4 regions of the Streptomyces sp. NPDC001508 genome follow, and region 2 is predicted to be linked to each of the others. Evidence: riboswitches for the same ligand, from Rfam matches in the RefSeq annotation. Region 2 holds a riboswitch; each other region holds the start of a gene.
The links. Region 2 has a riboswitch for S-adenosylmethionine ahead of ABT245_RS04285 (aminotransferase class V-fold PLP-dependent enzyme). Riboswitches for the same ligand answer to the same signal wherever they lie in the genome.
Positions count from the first base shown of each region.

Region 1: it holds a riboswitch for S-adenosylmethionine, as region 2 does, so the genes downstream of both, ABT245_RS33140 (putative leader peptide) here and ABT245_RS04285 (aminotransferase class V-fold PLP-dependent enzyme) in region 2, are expected to answer to the same signal.
Region 3: it holds a riboswitch for S-adenosylmethionine, as region 2 does, so the genes downstream of both, ABT245_RS46095 (putative leader peptide) here and ABT245_RS04285 (aminotransferase class V-fold PLP-dependent enzyme) in region 2, are expected to answer to the same signal.
Region 4: it holds a riboswitch for S-adenosylmethionine, as region 2 does, so the genes downstream of both, ABT245_RS39785 (amino acid ABC transporter permease) here and ABT245_RS04285 (aminotransferase class V-fold PLP-dependent enzyme) in region 2, are expected to answer to the same signal.

Region 1 covers NZ_JBEPAP010000050.1:8,727-12,666, reverse strand. Annotated here, with positions in the region: gene ABT245_RS33150 (ABC transporter permease) at 1-315, opposite strand, end outside; gene ABT245_RS33145 (ABC transporter substrate-binding protein) at 319-1,938, opposite strand; gene ABT245_RS33140 (putative leader peptide) at 2,148-2,264, opposite strand; SAM riboswitch class IV at 2,299-2,412, opposite strand; gene ABT245_RS33135 (hypothetical protein) at 2,449-2,634, shown strand; gene ABT245_RS33130 (MFS transporter) at 2,757-3,940, shown strand, end outside.
Region 2 covers NZ_JBEPAP010000003.1:46,379-50,318, forward strand. Annotated here, with positions in the region: gene ABT245_RS04285 (aminotransferase class V-fold PLP-dependent enzyme) at 376-1,737, opposite strand; SAM riboswitch class IV at 1,929-2,045, opposite strand; gene trpD (anthranilate phosphoribosyltransferase) at 2,134-3,198, opposite strand; gene qcrB (cytochrome bc1 complex cytochrome b subunit) at 3,327-3,940, opposite strand, start outside.
Region 3 covers NZ_JBEPAP010000016.1:3,975-7,914, forward strand. Annotated here, with positions in the region: gene ABT245_RS16945 (acyl-CoA dehydrogenase family protein) at 1-492, opposite strand, end outside; gene ABT245_RS16950 (GntR family transcriptional regulator) at 1,097-1,813, opposite strand; gene ABT245_RS46095 (putative leader peptide) at 1,982-2,098, opposite strand; SAM riboswitch class IV at 2,134-2,247, opposite strand; gene ABT245_RS16955 (DUF1684 domain-containing protein) at 2,426-3,250, opposite strand; gene ABT245_RS16960 (LLM class F420-dependent oxidoreductase) at 3,331-3,940, opposite strand, start outside.
Region 4 covers NZ_JBEPAP010000075.1:32,685-36,624, forward strand. Annotated here, with positions in the region: gene ABT245_RS39775 (putative leader peptide) at 225-344, shown strand; gene ABT245_RS39780 (glutathione S-transferase C-terminal domain-containing protein) at 440-1,330, shown strand; SAM riboswitch class IV at 1,408-1,517, shown strand; gene ABT245_RS39785 (amino acid ABC transporter permease) at 1,909-2,889, shown strand; gene ABT245_RS39790 (amino acid ABC transporter ATP-binding protein) at 2,886-3,674, shown strand; gene ABT245_RS39795 (transporter substrate-binding domain-containing protein) at 3,854-3,940, shown strand, end outside.

The DNA of each region.
Region 1 (3,940 bases), on a different contig from region 2:
CTGGAGGGTCTGCGGCAGCGCGTCGGCCAGGGTGGAGGTCACCGGGCGGCCCGTGGAGACCGCGTCGCCGAAGTCTCCGCGCAGCGCCCGGCCGAGATAGTCGGCGTACTGCGCGAGCACCGGCTTGTCGAAGCCGTACTCGTGCCGCAGCGCGGCGAGTTGGGCGGGGTCGACCTGCCCCGAGTCCATCCCGGCGCCGGCCATCGCGGTGACCGGGTCGCCGGGCAGATAGTCCAGCACCAGGAACGACACCGTGTAGGCCGCCCACAGCACGCCGACGGCCTGCGCCAGCCGTTTGATCACATAGCGGCGCATGCGCTAGCCGATCCAGGTGTCGTGCAGCTGGATCCGGCTGCCCGAGTCGAAGGCGAGGTCGTGCACCTTCTTCGACACGCCCAGCTGGGTCTGCAACTCCACCACCGGCGCGTAGTACGTGTTGCGCACGAGGAGTTTCTGCGCCTCGTCCACCAGTTGCCCGCGCTTTTCGGGGTCCGTGGTCGCGGCCTGTGCGGACAGCGCCGTGTCCAGGGGACCGGACGGCAGATGGGAGTAGTTGGCCAGCCGGGTGGAGAAGGAGCTGCGCAGGATGTCCGGGTCGGCGCGGGTGATGTTCCCCCACACCACGTCGAAGTCACCCGACTGGAGCGTCGTGGAGAACTGGCTGACCTGGAGCTGCTTGAGCACCACGTCGATCCCGACGGCCTTCAGTTGCTGCTGGACCAGTTCCAGCGCGGGCTGGTTGGTGGCCGCGTTGGGGAACCAGGTGATGGTCAGGCTCAGCTTCTTGCCGTCCTTGGCGCGGACACCGTCGCTGCCGGTCCGCCAACCGGCGGCGTCCAGCAGGGACTTCGCCTTGGCGGCGTCCAGGGCGAGGTCCCCGGCGAGATTCGTGTAGTCGGGTGTGGTGTGCGCCAGAACGCTGGTCGCCGGACGGGTACCGGTCGGGAACACGGTGTCGGCGATCTGCCGCCGGTCGATGGCGAACTGGATGGCCCGGCGCACCTTCGCGTCCTTCAGGACGGGCCGCGCGTTGTTGAACCCCAGGCCGAACACCAGGCCGGGGTTGGCCCGGCCCTGGAGGGCGACCTGGCCGCCCTTGAGCGCGGCCTCGTTGGCCTTTCCGACGCTGCTGACCGCGTCCACCTGCCCGGACTGGAGGCTGCCGGCCCTGACGCCCGCCTCGGGCACCACCTTGAACACCAGGTTGTCCAGGTAGGCCTCGCCCTTCTTGGACCACAGCGAGGAGCCCCAGGCGTACCCGGTACGTCGGGTCAAGGTGACCGACTGGTTCTGCACATACTGCTTCAGCACGAACGGCCCGGACCCGATCACGCCGTCGCTGCACTTTCGCTGCGGTGTCTTCCTGACGCTCGCCGACGACTCGATGCCCAGCGAGTGGGTCGATGTCGCCTGGAGGAACTGGGCGTTGGGCTCCTTGAACGTCACCTTGACGGTGAGCGGGTCGACCACGGTGGTGCTCCTGACGCCACTGAGATAGCCCTGCGCGAGGGTTCCCAGGGCGCCGAGCTTCGGCACCGCGTCGAAGTTGTCCTTGACCACCTGCGCGGTCAGCTTGGACCCGTCGCTGAAGGTGACACCGGGCCGCAGACGGAAGGTGAACGTCCTCGCGTCGGCGCTGACGTCCCAGCTCTTGGCCAGCCACGGCACGATCTTGCCGGTCTTGGGATCCTGGTCGGTCAGCGAGTCCACGACCTGGCGCACGGAGTAGATGGTGTCGTTGCTGCCGACCTGCTGCGGATCCACGCAGCCGGCATCGGAACCCACCGCGAAGGTCAGGGTGCCGCCGGACTTCGCCTGGCCGCTTCCGCCGCCGGAACCGTCGCCGCCCGAGCCGCAGGCGGTCAGCAGAACACTGGTGGTCAAAAGGGCGGCCAGGGGAGCCCGTCGGGAAAGTCTGAGGTCCGGAAATGCTGTCACGGAAGGGGTTCTCCTACTCGTGTCACCAGGCGCGGGGTGCCGTGCGAGGCACGGCCGCGCATGGGCGTGCGGCCCCGGCCGGATCGACACCGGCGGCGGGGGAGCGCTGTACAGACAGGGGTCAGGGGGACGACACCGGAAGCCGGTGGCGAAGGGAAGGCACGGGGGAGCCGGAGCCGCCGGACGTCAGCCGGCGGCAGGCGAGCGCGTCAGGCCTGACACAGGCAGCTGGTCGAGCGCTTCAGATCGATATGGCGTCGGCGTGAAAGCCGGGAGAACGCCGTGGCGTCGGCGAAGGAGGCAACCGGGTCACCACTGTGCCGCATGCCTGTCCTCCCCGTCTCCCGCCCCGGTCCCGGGGCCACGCGCTTGCGGGAATCGTCGGTGATTCCGCCGGGCTTTCACCTGGAGCACCCCACCGCGCGGGAGGGTTGCCGGTCAGCGAGCCAGGGCTTGACGCTGACACTCAATGCCGGTCGCGATGCTACGGAGCGCTCTTGTCGTACGTCAATGCCGGAACCCGACGTCCTGTTCGAGAAGGAGGGGCCGTCTCAGGTGCCGGGACGCATGGTGGACGCTTTTGCGACCGTGTGCTTTGATCCGGCCATGGAGACCGCAGGTCAGGCACGCGCCCTGCTGCTCGACCCGTTCTGGGCGGGCCGCCGCGCCGATCAGTTCGACCAGACCTGTCGCTGACCGCTCGCCGCCCTTCAGCCCGTTCTCCGCACGCGCCCCGCCGTGCCCTCGCGCCGATCCGGACCGTCGTCGTCGGCCGCCGTCGCGCGGGCCCCCGTGGCCGACCCATCGGAAAGAGACGCATGGCCGTCACCAGCACCGCCCCGGCAGGGGTGTTCGCCGCACTGCGGGTGCGTGACTACCGGATCTACTGGAGCACGGGTCTGGTGTCCAACATCGGCAGCGCCATGCAGGGTGTAGCGCTGGACTGGTTCGTCCTGACGCTCACGCACAGCGGGACCGCGCTCGGCTGGGTCGTGGGCCTTCAGTTCGCCCCGGTGCTGATGTTCGGCCTGTGGGGCGGGGTGATGGCCGACCGCTACGACCGGCGGACCCTGCTGCTGTGGACGCAGGCCCTGTACGCGGTGCAGGCGCTGCTGCTGACGGTGATGGTGCTCTTCGGCCATGCCGCGCTGTGGCTGCTGTACGTCCTGTCCTTCGCACTGGGCTGCGTGTTCACGGTGGAGAACCCCGCACGCCTGTCCTTCGTCACCGAACTGGTCGGCCGGGCGCTGATCCCGAAGGCGGCGGGCCTGAACATCCTGTCCCTGAACGCCGCGCGCCTGATCGGCCCGGCGATCGCCGGTGTGCTGATCGGGGCGATCGGCACGGGGTGGGTGTTCGCGCTCAACGCCTTGTCGTTCACCGTCGTCCTCGCGGGGCTGCTGGCGATCCGGCCACGTGCGCGGCAGACGGTGGGCCCGTCCCGGCCCCCGTGGACAGGAGCCGGGGCCGAGGGGCTGCGCTATGTGGCGGCCCGGCCCGAACTCGTCGGTGTGTTCACCGTCTTCGGTCTGGCCGCGACCTTCGCGGTGAACTTCCCGACCACGCTGACCCTGTTCGCCGGGCGGGTCTTCGACGTCGGCTCCCGGGGGCTCGGCTTCATGAACACGGCGCTGGCCGTCGGCACGGTCGCCGGAACGGTGGTCGCGACGCGCGGGGTCACGCCCCGGGTGCGGACCGTCGTCGTCGGCGCGCTGCTGTTCGGCGGGTTCGAGGCACTGGCGGCGCTGATGCCCACATATCCCGCCTTCCTCGCCCTGCTGTTGCCCACCGGCTTCACGCTGATGACGCTCAACACGGCCGTCAGCGCCTTCGTCCAGTCGGAGGTCAGCGATGCCATGCGCGGCAGGGTGATGTCGGTCTACACGGTGATCTCCATGGGCGGCAGCCCGGTGGGCGGCCCCGTCATCGGCTGGATCTCCCAGCACGCGGGGGTGCGTTGGGGGCTGGCCGTGGGCGCCATGACGGCCGTCGTGTCCGCGGT
Region 2 (3,940 bases):
CCGTCGTGACTGGGCGCGCCGTTCCCCGGCTCCCCGGGGGTATCCGTCGGCCCTCGACTGCCGCGCCGTTCCCCGCGCCCCCCTCCGGGGGTATCCGCCGGCCCTCGGCTGCGGCGCCGTCGTGGCTGGGCGCGCCGTTCCCCGCGCCCCCTCCCGGGGTGACTGCCGTCCGTTTGCTGCCGCGCCATCGTGGTTCATCGCGCAGTTCCCCGCGCCCCCTCCCGGGGGATCCGCCGGCCCTCGGCTGACACGCCATCGTGGCTGGGCGCGCCGTTCCCCGGCCCCCTCCCGGGGCATCCGCACGCCGTCGGTTGTGTGGTGTCGGGGCTGGGTGGGGGGGGCTTCGGGCATGGTTTGGAGGGGCTGGGGGGTGGGTTAGGTGGTGGGGACGCAGCGGCCGTTTTCTGTGTGGTAGTGCCACTTCGCGCCGTCGCGGACGAGTTGCTTCACGGCGGTCACGAAGCGTTCGACGTGTTCGTCGGGCGTGCCCGCGCCGAAGCTGACGCGGATCGCGTTGAGGGACTTCTCGCCGGGCGCGGCCTCCGGGGCGCCGCACTCGCCCTGGGACTGCGGGTCGCTGCCCAGGAGGGTGCGGACGAGCGGGTGGGCGCAGAAGAGCCCGTCGCGGACGCCGATGCCGTACTCGGCGGAGAGCGCGGCCGCGAAGTGGGAGCTGTTCCAGCCGTCGACCACGAAGGAGATCACGCCGACCCGGGGGGCGTCCTCGCCGAAGAGGGAGAGGACGCGCACCTCGGGGACCTCGGCGAGACCCGCGCGGACCGTGTCGATCAGGTGCCGCTCGCGGGCGACCAGGGTGTCGAAGCCGGCCTCCGTGAGGGCCTTGCAGGCAGAGGCGACGGCGTAGGCGCCGATCACGTTCGGCGAGCCGGCCTCATGGCGGGCAGCCGTCTCATGCCACTCCACGGCCACACCCCCGTCCGCCCGCCGGGTGACCGTACGGCTCGCGCCACCGCCCGCGAGGTACGGCTCGGCCGCGCGCAGCCAGTCGGCGCGGCCGGCGAGCACGCCCGTCCCGAACGGCGCGTACAGCTTGTGCCCGGAGAAGGCGACCCAGTCGACGTCGAGGTCCTTCACCGACACCGGGTGGTGCGGGGCGAGCTGGGCGGCGTCGAGGACGATCCGGGCGCCGTGCGCATGCGCGGCGGCTGCCAGCTCGCGCACCGGCCACAGCTCCCCGGTGACGTTGGAGGCGCCGGTGACGCAGACCAGCGCCGGGCCCTGCCCGTCACGGCCGGCCAGCGCCGCCTCGAGGGTCGCGACGGCCTGCGCAGGGGTGCGCGGTGCGTCGAGGTAACTGACCTGGGCGTCCTTCCAGGGCAGCAGTGAGGCGTGGTGCTCGGTCTCGAAGACGAAGACCTGACAGCCGGCCGGGAGCACGGCCGCCAGCAGGTTGAGCGAGTCGGTGGTGGAACGGGTGAAGACCAGCTGGTCGTCGGGGCGGCAGTCCAGGAACTCGGCGACGGTGGCGCGGGCGTTCTCGAACAGGTCGGTGGACAGTTGCGAGAGGTAGCCGGCGCCGCGGTGCACGCTGCCGTAGTAGGGGGCGTAGGCGGCCACGTCGTCCCAGACCCGCTGGAGGGCGGGGGCGCTGGCCGCGTAGTCGAGGGCGGCGTAGGTGACCTCGCCGCCGGTGACGAGCGGCACGGTGACATCGCGGCCGAGGACGGGCAGCGGGGCGCGAACGGACTGGGCGGAGGCAGCGGTGGAGACGGACATGGCTCAACTCCCGTGAAAGCAGGCGGAATTCACCACGCGAGGCACAACTGCGGCATCGGGCAGGGCTCGGCGTGGGGAGGAAAAGGGGGTATGCGGAGGCGGGGCTCTGCGGCCCTATCGCATTCGCTTGCTCACGAGAGGCTCCCTCGACGACCAGGACCCCTGGGCTTGTCACTCAACAGAGTGCGAGGGGTCCGCGCTTGCCGCAGACCTCGCTGCCTACGGCCTGGTCTTCACCCGGGGCACCCCGCCACGGACGGAGGGTTGCCGGACAGTCGGCCGGGGCCGAATGACTGTCGCTCATGACCTGATGGACATCCTGCCACACGATCATCGATGCGCAAGACGCGGTCCGGATCGTGGACCGCGTCCTGCGTCACATCGTCGTACGGGACTTCACGCGTGGCTGGCGGCGGCCCAGCGTTCGAGCGTCCGGCGGGCCGCGCCGGAGTCGATCGACTCGGCCGCCTTCGCCATGCCGTCCCGGATCTGCTCGGCCAGCGGCCCGCTTCCCGGGTCCAGGGCGACCAGGGCCGCCGCCGAGTTCAGCAGCACGGCGTCCCGCACCGGGCCCGTCTCGCCGTCCAGCAGCCGCCGGGCCACCCCCGCGTTGTAGGCGGGGTCGGCGCCGCGCAGCGCCGCCACGGGGACCAGGTCGAGGCCGACCTCGCGCGGGTCGAAGGCGTCCTCGGTGACCTTGCCGTCGCGCACCACCCAGACCCGGGAGGTGGCGGTGGTCGTCAGCTCGTCCAGGCCGTCGTCCCCGCGGAAGACCAGCGCGGACGAGCCGCGTTCGGCCAGCACCCCGGCGATGAGCCCCGCCATCCGGGTGTCGAAGCAGCCGATCGCGGAGGCGGTGACCCGGGCCGGATTGGTCAGCGGGCCGAGGAGGTTGAACGAGGTCGGAATCCCGAGGTCCCGCCGGACGGCGCCGACGAACCGCATCGAGGGGTGGAAGGTGGCCGCGAAGCAGAAGGTGATTCCGGCCTCCTCGACCACCCGCGCCACCCGTTGCGGCGTCAGATCCAGGTTGATGCCGAGCTGTTCGAGCACGTCGGAGGATCCGCTCGCCGAGGAGGAGGCCCGGTTGCCGTGCTTGACGACCTTCGCGCCGGTCCCCGCGAGCACGATGGCGGACATCGTGGAGATATTGACCGTCTTGGCCCGGTCGCCGCCCGTGCCGACGATGTCGACGGCCGGACCGGGGATGTGCAGCGGCTTGGCGTGCTGGTACATCGCCTCGACCAGGCCGGTGATCTCCTCGACCGTCTCCCCCTTGGCCCGCAGCGCCACCAGGAAGCCGGCGATCTGGGCGTCCGCGGCCTCGCCGGACATGATGCGGTCCATGGCCCAGGCCGTGTCACCGGCGCTCAGGTCCTGGCCGCCGAGCAGCGTGCTCAACAGGTCGGGCCAGGAGCGGCCCGCCGCGGTGTCGCCTCCAGCGGGGGTCACAGCGCTCATCAGCCGCTCCGGTCATCGGTCGTCGTCAGCTACGGATCGGCTCCACCCTATCCATCCGGCGGACGCGCGAGGGACCCCGTCCGAACACCGGACGGGGTCCCTCGTGTGTGGCGTGGCGTGCGCAGCGATCAGTGGTGGCCGTGGCCGCTCGTGATCTCCTTGTACTCCTCGACGGTGGGCTTCGGGATCTGGGCGTCCTCGCCGTAGTAGGCGTCGCTGAGCTTGGCGCGCAGCTTCTCGGCACCCTTCACCTTCCGCTCGACACCGTTCTCGTCGACCGTCGGACCGACCTCGGCCGGCTCGTACTGGTGGTGGGCCGTGAGGGTGTGCAGCTGCTCCTGGCTGAGCGGCTCGTGGACCTCGATGAACTCACCGTGCGGCAGGCGCTTGATGATGCCGGTCTCGCGGCCGTGCAGCACCTTGTCGCGGTCGCGGCGCTGCAGGCCGAGGCAGATCCGCTTGGTGACGAGGAACGCGATGACCGGTCCGACGAAGAAGAAGATCCGGACGAACCAGGTGACGGCGTTGATCGACAGGTGCAGATGCGTGGCCCACAGGTCGTTGCCACCGCCGACCAGCGTGATCATGTAGACGGTGACCCAGGCGACACCGAACGCGGTCCTGGTCGGGGCGTTGCGCGGGCGGTCCAGGATGTGGTGCTCGCGCTTGTCGCCGGTGATCCAGGACTCGATGAACGGGTAGACCGCGATCGCCGCCAGGACCAGCGGGAAGACGACCAGCG
Region 3 (3,940 bases), on a different contig from region 2:
CCAGGCGGCGCCGAGCGCCCCGGTGGCGTAGTGCTTGGTGCCGCGCAGCCGCAACCCGGCTGTGGTGCCGGTGACCCGGGTGCGGAAGTCGGCCGCGGTCCTGCCCCCTTGCTCGCTGGCCGCGTTCCCGATGCGGGCGCCGGCGAGCACCGCGCCGAACAGCTCGTGCCGAAGGTCCTCGCGGCCGGCGGTGAGGAGTGCGTCGACGAACGCGAAGTGGGTCTGCGGGATCTGCGCGAGCGCGCCGTCGGCGGAGGCGAGGATCCGGAAGACCTCGGCGACCGTCTCCTGGCCGACACCCGCGCCACCGTACTCGGCGGGCACGCGGATGCCCAGCAGCCCCGAGTCCGACAGCAGACGGGCCGCGTCATACGGGAAACGCCCCTCGCGGTCGCGCCCCGCCGCCCCCGGCGCGAGTTCGGCGGCGAGCCGGCTCGCCGCCTGAACGGCCTCGGCGGCCGAGGACAGGACGGGCACGTGTGCGGAACTCATAGGGAAACCTCCCGGAAGACGGCGGCGGGACGGGTGCCTGCCACCCGGCCGCCCCGGCCGAGCAGCCGGTGCCGGTGGCTGCCCGGTTCGTACGCGGTGCGGTACAGGCCGCGCCGCTGCAGGATCGTATGACGGACTCGATGAACTCGGTGAATTCGTGGGGAATGAGGAACTCGTGCAGATTGAATCCGTCGACACCGGCCGTCCGCGCGATACGGGCTGTGCCGTCGGCGATCCGGGCGGGTCTGCCGACCAGGGTCTCCAAATACGGGCTCAGCTCCGTCAGACGGCGTACGACGTCGGCCACCCTGGCCGGCCGCCACACAGTGTGCCGTCATCTGTCGGAACGAAGACCATCGCCGCCGGGCGAAACGCAGTCCTTGACAGCCGACCCGGCATCCAGCCTCCCAGAGATCGCGGACGTGAAATCCGAAAGGCATCGTAAACGCTGACCGGATTGATTTGTCTTCGGTTTCACACTCTGGAATCCGCGCCAATCCGACCCTGTTCGGCCCGTTGATTCCGGGCCTCGGACGGCGATTACGCGGGATTACGCGGCGACGCGTACGCCTCTCGCGGTCGGCCCGCGTCCACGCCGCCACCGTCAGTCGGCCCGGGTGAAGTCGCCGGTGAAGTCGAGGAAGTTGGCACTCGCCGGGAAGTACGCGTGTGTCACCTCAAGGAGGACACCCCCGGTGTCGCTGAGCCGTCGCTCGAACCGGAAGACCGGTTCGCTGTCGCCGATACGGATGAGCGCGGCGAGCTGCCGATCACCTTCCACGACTTCCGCGGTGACGGCCACACTCCCGAGTGCCGTCCCGTAGGCCTCCATGAAGTACTCGCCAAGAGGTTGGTCGGCCTGTCGGCGTGACCGGTCCTGCGCGTACAGCTTCGACAGCCTGCCGAGCAAGCCGGCGTCGACGGCCCTGGCGAAGGTTATTTCAAAACACAGGGCGTCACCGTGGCCCAGTAGCCGCTCGATCGTCACCGCCTCGGTCGCGGACGGCCCCTCGTCGAACAGTCCGGGCGGAGTGGGGCAGGTGGTGATCTCCAGCAGCGCCACCGTCGGGTCGAGATTGCGGACACGGAAGAGTTGACCGACGTCCACGCGGCTGGGGCCGCGCCTCACCACCGTGCCCCTGCGTGGCGCTCGCTCGACCAGCCGGTCGTCGCGCAGACGCTGGAGCGCCAGTCGGACCGCGTCGCGCGGGGCGGCGAGCGCACGGCCCAGCTTCACCTCGTCCAGCCGCGAGCCCGAAGGCACCCGGCCGTCCCGTATACCCGAACGCAAGGCGCCGTAGATACGTTGGGTGACGGGCATCAGAACCTCCGCTTTGGCCGAAGCCGGCCTGTTTCCTTCCGGGTGTGACATCCCATGGCGGTCGCGGAACATGGGCAGCGGGCCGACGGCACCACGCAGGGCGCTGGGGGAGACACATACCGGCAGCCGTGGCCGGCGAAGGCCGCCGGCCGGCCATGAGACGAAGTGTCAGACGAGACACAGACAGCTGGTGAAGCGCTGAAGACCGATGTGGCGTCGGCGGGAGAGCCGGGAGAACACCGTGGCGACGGCGAAGGAGGCCCTGGGCTCATCGCTGTGCCGCATCCCGGTCCTCCATGTTTCCCGCCCCCGGTCCCGGGGGCACGCGCTTGCAGGACATGTGGGTGGTCCTGCCGGGCTTTCACCTGGAGCACCCCACCGCGGGGGAGGGTTGCCGGTCAGCGAGCCAGGGCTTGACGCTGACACTCAATGCCGGACGTGATCGTACGGAGCGGTGTTGTCATGCGTCAATCCCCGATGACGGCCACCACCGGGTGCGGTGCGCGTCGGCATCGCCGACGAGCCCGTCCCGGAACCGCGGAGCCGCGGTATCCACCGCGGCGCGGGTCACGACGACGGTGGCCGGGCGACCGCGGGAGCGGCGTGGGCCGGTCAGGAGCCGCCGCGCTCGTGCGGGATCTTCTGGCCGGTCTCGATCGCCACGGGAAGCCGGTTCTCGGCCGGTGGCAGCGGGCAGGTCGCCAGGTCCGTGTAGGCGCACGGCAGATTGGCGGCGCGGTTGAAGTCCAGTACGACGCCGCCGTCGGCGGCGGGCGGCTCCACGGCCAGGACCCGGTTGGCGGCATAGGTGGTGACCCCGGAGGTCGCGTCGGTGAACAGTACTGTCAGCCGGCCCGCACCGCGCCCGGGGAAGGCGGTCAGGGACAACCGGCGCCCGTCCAGCTCGAACTCGATCCTGCCCGGGGCGTCGTACACATGCTCGAGGCCCTCCACCGCGGCGCCCACGGTGGTCGGCCGCGGCTCGTCGAAGGGCAGATAACGGCCCTTCACCACCCAGCGCGGATGGGGCGGGTAGGCGGGTGTCCCGGTGAAGGCGGCACGCAACGGCGCGTCCGGGTGCCGGGGACGCACGATGTCGTGCCCGCCACGCTTGGCGACCTCGATCACGGCGTCTTTCCAGACCGCGTCGACACCGCCGCGCTCGGGAAGCACGCCGAAACGGTGCTCGCCCCGCACCGGTGTTCCCTGGACGACCAGTTCCTCTCCGTCGTCCAGGGTGACGACGACCCCGTCGCGGCCGGTACGCCAGACACCGGGGGCGTCGGGGAAGCGCTGCGGCCGGTCGTCGAGCCAGTGCAGGGCGGTGATCGCCAGAAAACCGTGCGGATCGGCGAGCCGGGCCTCCTGGGCGCGGTACCAGTCCAGCCATTCCTCGGTGAAGGCATGGAGATCCGTCGGGGTGACATCGGTGGTCATGGGTGCTCCCTCGTTCCGCGAGGCCCGGCCTCGCCATGGTGTGCGGTCAGGTATCCGGTCGGCGGCCCGCCGTCGGGCACTCAGCCGGCGAGTTCGCCGAGGAGCGCCCAGGTGCGCCGCCGGTCCGCCTCCCCGGCGATCTCGGTGCCCGAGAAGACGACCTCGGTGGCTCCGGCGTCCCGGTACCGCCGTACCTCGGCGGCGACCGTCTTCTCGTCGCCGATCACGGCCACGTCGGCGGCCCGCCGGGCGGCGGAGAGTTCGATGACCCGTGCGTAGGACGGGATCTGTTCGTAGAACGCCAGTTGCTCGGTGGCCTTGGCCCGCACCGCCTCCACGTCGTCCGTGACCACGCCGGGCACCAGGGCCACGATCCGGGGCGCGGGCCGGCCGGCGGCCTCGGCCGCGGCCGTCAGGGCGGGCACGATGTGTTCCGCCAGGGCGCGTGGCCCGGCCAGATAGGGGAGGATCCCGTCCGCCAGCTCACCGCTGACGCGCAGCGCCTGCGGGCCCATCGCGGCGACCAGCAGGGGAACGCCGTTCTCGGCCCCCGGTACGCGCGCGGGGATCGGCGGGGCCGCGGTGAGCAGCTCACCGTGGAAGTCGGCCGTGCCGGTGTCCGTCAACTGCCGCAGGGCGGTGAGGAATTCACGCAGGCGGGCGATGGGCCGTGCGAAGGGCAGTCCGAAG
Region 4 (3,940 bases), on a different contig from region 2:
CCGACGCCGCGACCCGGTGCCGGGACGGCCAGGCCCGCATCGTCGGCGTACGGGGCGCGCCCCTCGGTGTCCGGCGCCGTCGGACCGGTATGGAACCCGACCCGCGAGGGGCCGGCCAGGCCCTCCAAAGGCGCCGGTGTTCCAGGGGTGGACGCCCCCTTGACGTGCCTGTGGGCGCGGATCGACACTCCAGAAGGGAATCCTAGTGAAAAGGTAGGGAAAAGATGGGCCGCCGTGGGACGAGCACCGGCCGTGGCCGCCGTGCGCCGTCGCTGCCCCTGCTGACCTCCCGCCGGCACATCGACCTGCTGCGGGTCTGCAGCGCGATCAGTCTTTGCGGCTGACCGTCCCGCGCTCCCGGCCGACCGGGGCCCCTCGCACCCACCGACCGACGACGCTTCAGCCGCGCACACCCGCGCGCTCGCACCCGGGGAGACGCATGTCCACGTCCAGCACGCCGCTCGCCGCCGTCCCGTCCGCCCAGCGGACCGCACGCTTCCGGGGCAGGATCGGCCGGGACGCGCGCAGCGGCCACTACGCCGTGCCGCGCCGCTACCGGCTCCACCTCACGACGGCCTGTCCCGACGGCCTGCGGATAGCCGTGGGCCACAGCCTCCTCGCCCTCGACGACATCTGTCCGGTCACCTTCCTCGACGCCGTCCCCGACTGTCCCGGGGGCGGACACTCGGCGTTGCGCCCGCTGTACGAGGCGAGCGCGCACCGCTACCCCGGGCCGGCGCTCGCGCCGGTGCTCAGCGACGACTGGTCGGGGCGGATCGTCAGCACCCACGCCCCGGACATCCTGCGCGACCTGGACCGCTGCTTCGGCGACGGGCGCGACCGGCTCTACCCGTGCGGCGCCGAGGCCGCGATCGAGGAGATCGAGCGGCTGTGCGCGCAGGGCATCGAGGAGGCCGCACAGCGGGCGGGCCGGGCCGGCGCGGACGCGGCCGAGCGGGCCGCGGCGCTCGACGTCCTGCTCGGCACCCTGGCCCAACTGGAACGGCGGCTCGCCGGGCGGGAGTTCCTCGTCGGCGACAAACTCACCGCCGCCGACGTCGAGTTGTGGGTCGCCCTGGTGCAACTCGACACCGTGCACCGCCACCACCTCGACGCCGCCGCCGTGCACCGCGTGGCCGATCATCCGGCGCTGTGGGCGCACGCCCGGCGGCTGGCGGCCCGGCCCGCCTTCGGCGCGCACCTCGACCTGGACGGCATCGCCCGTCGTCATCACGCCCGTTGCGCGGGCCTTGAGGCGGCCGGCTCGGCCGTGCAGATCCTGGACTGGGCGCGGCACGCGGCCGGCGCCCCCGGTTCCCGGCGCGGTTGAGCGGCGCGGCGACCGGTCCATCCAGCGGACGGGCGTTGACATACGTCCGCCCAACTGCCTTACTTACCGCTCAGCACGGTCATGAGTGTCAGCGACAAGCCCTGGCTCGCTGGCCGGCAACCCTCGCGCCGCGGTGGGGTGCCCCAGGTGACGACCGGACCGGATGACGCTTCGGTAAGCGCGAGGGCCCCGCAGGGGCCGGAAATGCGAGTAACGCGAGTGACGGACATGTACGCAGCCGACGGGACGGCCGCCGGCCGCACCCAAAGCTGCGTACATCCGTACGCGGGTCTGCTCGTCGCCGACCGGGCGGTCGACCTGCTTCGCGTGAACAGCGCACTGTGTACCGCTTCGGGCCCTGCCCGTCGCCGGGGCTGACGCCACTTCCGGCCCCCGCGTTCCCGACGCACACCGACCGAGCGGTGTGCCGCTGCCCGCCCCTCCCCGGTCCCCGTGCCCCTCCCGTGCACCGCGCCGCGCCATGGCGCCGTCGGCTCAACGCCGCCGGCGTAGCGCCGTCGCAGCCACACGGGTCGCGCCGCCGGCCTGGGGGTGCCCCGATCCCACCGGAGCCCGCCATGACCGAACCCCCGGGCGGCGCCGTGTCCCTCACCGCGCCGCCGCCAGCCGACACATCGTCAAAAACCCTGTCCGCCCAGCGAGTCGTGCCGCTGCGCCGTCCCGGCCGATGGGCCGTCACGGTCGTCGTGCTGGTGGTCGTGGCGCAGATCGCGCACGGACTGGCCACGAACCCCTTCTACCAGTGGGACCGCTTCCGCTACTGGTTTCTGCGCCCCACCATCCTCGACGGCCTGCTCATCACCCTCGAAGTGACCGCGCTCAGCGCCGTGCTGGGCCTGCTCGGCGGCATCCTGCTGGCCCTCGGCCGGCTCTCCGGAAGCCCCGTGCTGCGCGCCGTCAGCTGGACGTACACCTGGCTGTTCCGGTCCGTGCCGCTCATCGTCGTACTGATCTTCCTCTACAACTTCTCGGCCCTGTACCGGACGGTGAGCCTCGGCGTCCCCTTCGGACCCGCCTTCGTCACCTTCGACGAGTCGAGACTGGCCACCGACATGGCGGTCGCCGTGGTCGGGCTCGGCCTCAACGAGGCGGCGTACGCCTCCGAGGTGGTCCGCGGCGGCATCCTCTCCGTCGACCAGGGCCAGCACGAGGCCGCCGCCGCGCTCGGCCTGCCGAAGCGCTACCAGTTCACCCGGATCGTGTTCCCGCAGGCCCTCAGGTCCATCACCCCGAACTATGTCAACCAGCTCATCGGCCTGATCAAGAGCACGTCCCTGGTGTTCTATGTGTCGCTGCTCGACCTGTTCGGCGCGGTGCAGACCATGGGCAGCACCTACCCCGGTGACATCGTGCCGCTGCTGCTGGTCGCCACCGTCTGGTACCTGATCCTCACCAGTGTCGTGTCCGTCGTCCAGTTCTATGTCGAGCGGTACTTCGCCCGGGGCGCCACCCGCACCCTGCCGCCGACGCCCTGGCAGCGCGCCCGCTCCGGCCTCGCCGGACTGCGCGCCCGACTGCGCCGGGAGGCCGCCGTATGACCGCAGGCCCGCACACCGCCCAGGCCCCCGTCGCCCTGGAGGTGCACAACGTGCACAAGTGGTACGGCGCCCACCGTGTCCTCGACGGCATCGACCTGACCGTGCGCCCCGGCGAGGTCACCGTCGTCATCGGCCCCTCCGGGTCCGGCAAGTCCACCCTGCTGCGGGTGATCAACCACCTGGAGCGGCCCGAGATCGGACACGTCAGCGTCGGCGGCGAACCGATCGGGGTCAGACGCAGCGGCCAGCGGCTGAAGGAACTGAGCGAGCGGGCGATCCTCGCCCAGCGCAGCCGGATCGGCTTCGTCTTCCAGAACTTCAATCTGTTCCCGCATCTGACCGCGCTGGACAACGTCGCCGCCGCCCCCGTGGCCACCGGGCGGCTCACCCGGCCCGCGGCCCAGGAACTCGCCCGTGACCTGCTCGGCCGGGTCGGACTCGGCGACCGGACGGGCGCCTATCCACGGCAGCTGTCCGGCGGCCAGCAGCAGCGTGTCGCGATCGCCCGCGCCCTCGCGCTGCGCCCCGGCATCATCCTGTTCGACGAACCGACCTCGGCGCTCGACCCGGAACTCGTCGGCGAGGTGCTCTCCGTCATCAAGGACCTCGCGACCAGCGGCACCACGCTCGTCATCGTCACCCACGAGATCGGATTCGCCCGCGAGGTCGCCGACCGGATCGTCTTCATCGACGCCGGACGGATCGTCGAACAGGGCCCGCCCGCCGAGGTGCTCGACCACCCCCGGCACGAGCGGACCAGGGACTTCCTCAGCAAGGTCCTGTGACCGCCCGCCCGTTCCCCGCACCCGCCCCGCACCCCCGCTCTCTCTCCCACCCACTCACACCCAGCCACCTCACACCCACTCACCCAGCGAACACCCGGCCACCTCACACCCACGCCCACTCACCCCGCGCCCGCTCACACCCACCGAACACCCAGCGAACCCAGCGACGAAGGACAACCATGCCCAGCCAGCTCTCCAGACGCCGTCTGAACCGCGGCATCACCGCGGTCGCCGCCGCAGCCACCCTCGCCACCGGCCTCACCGCC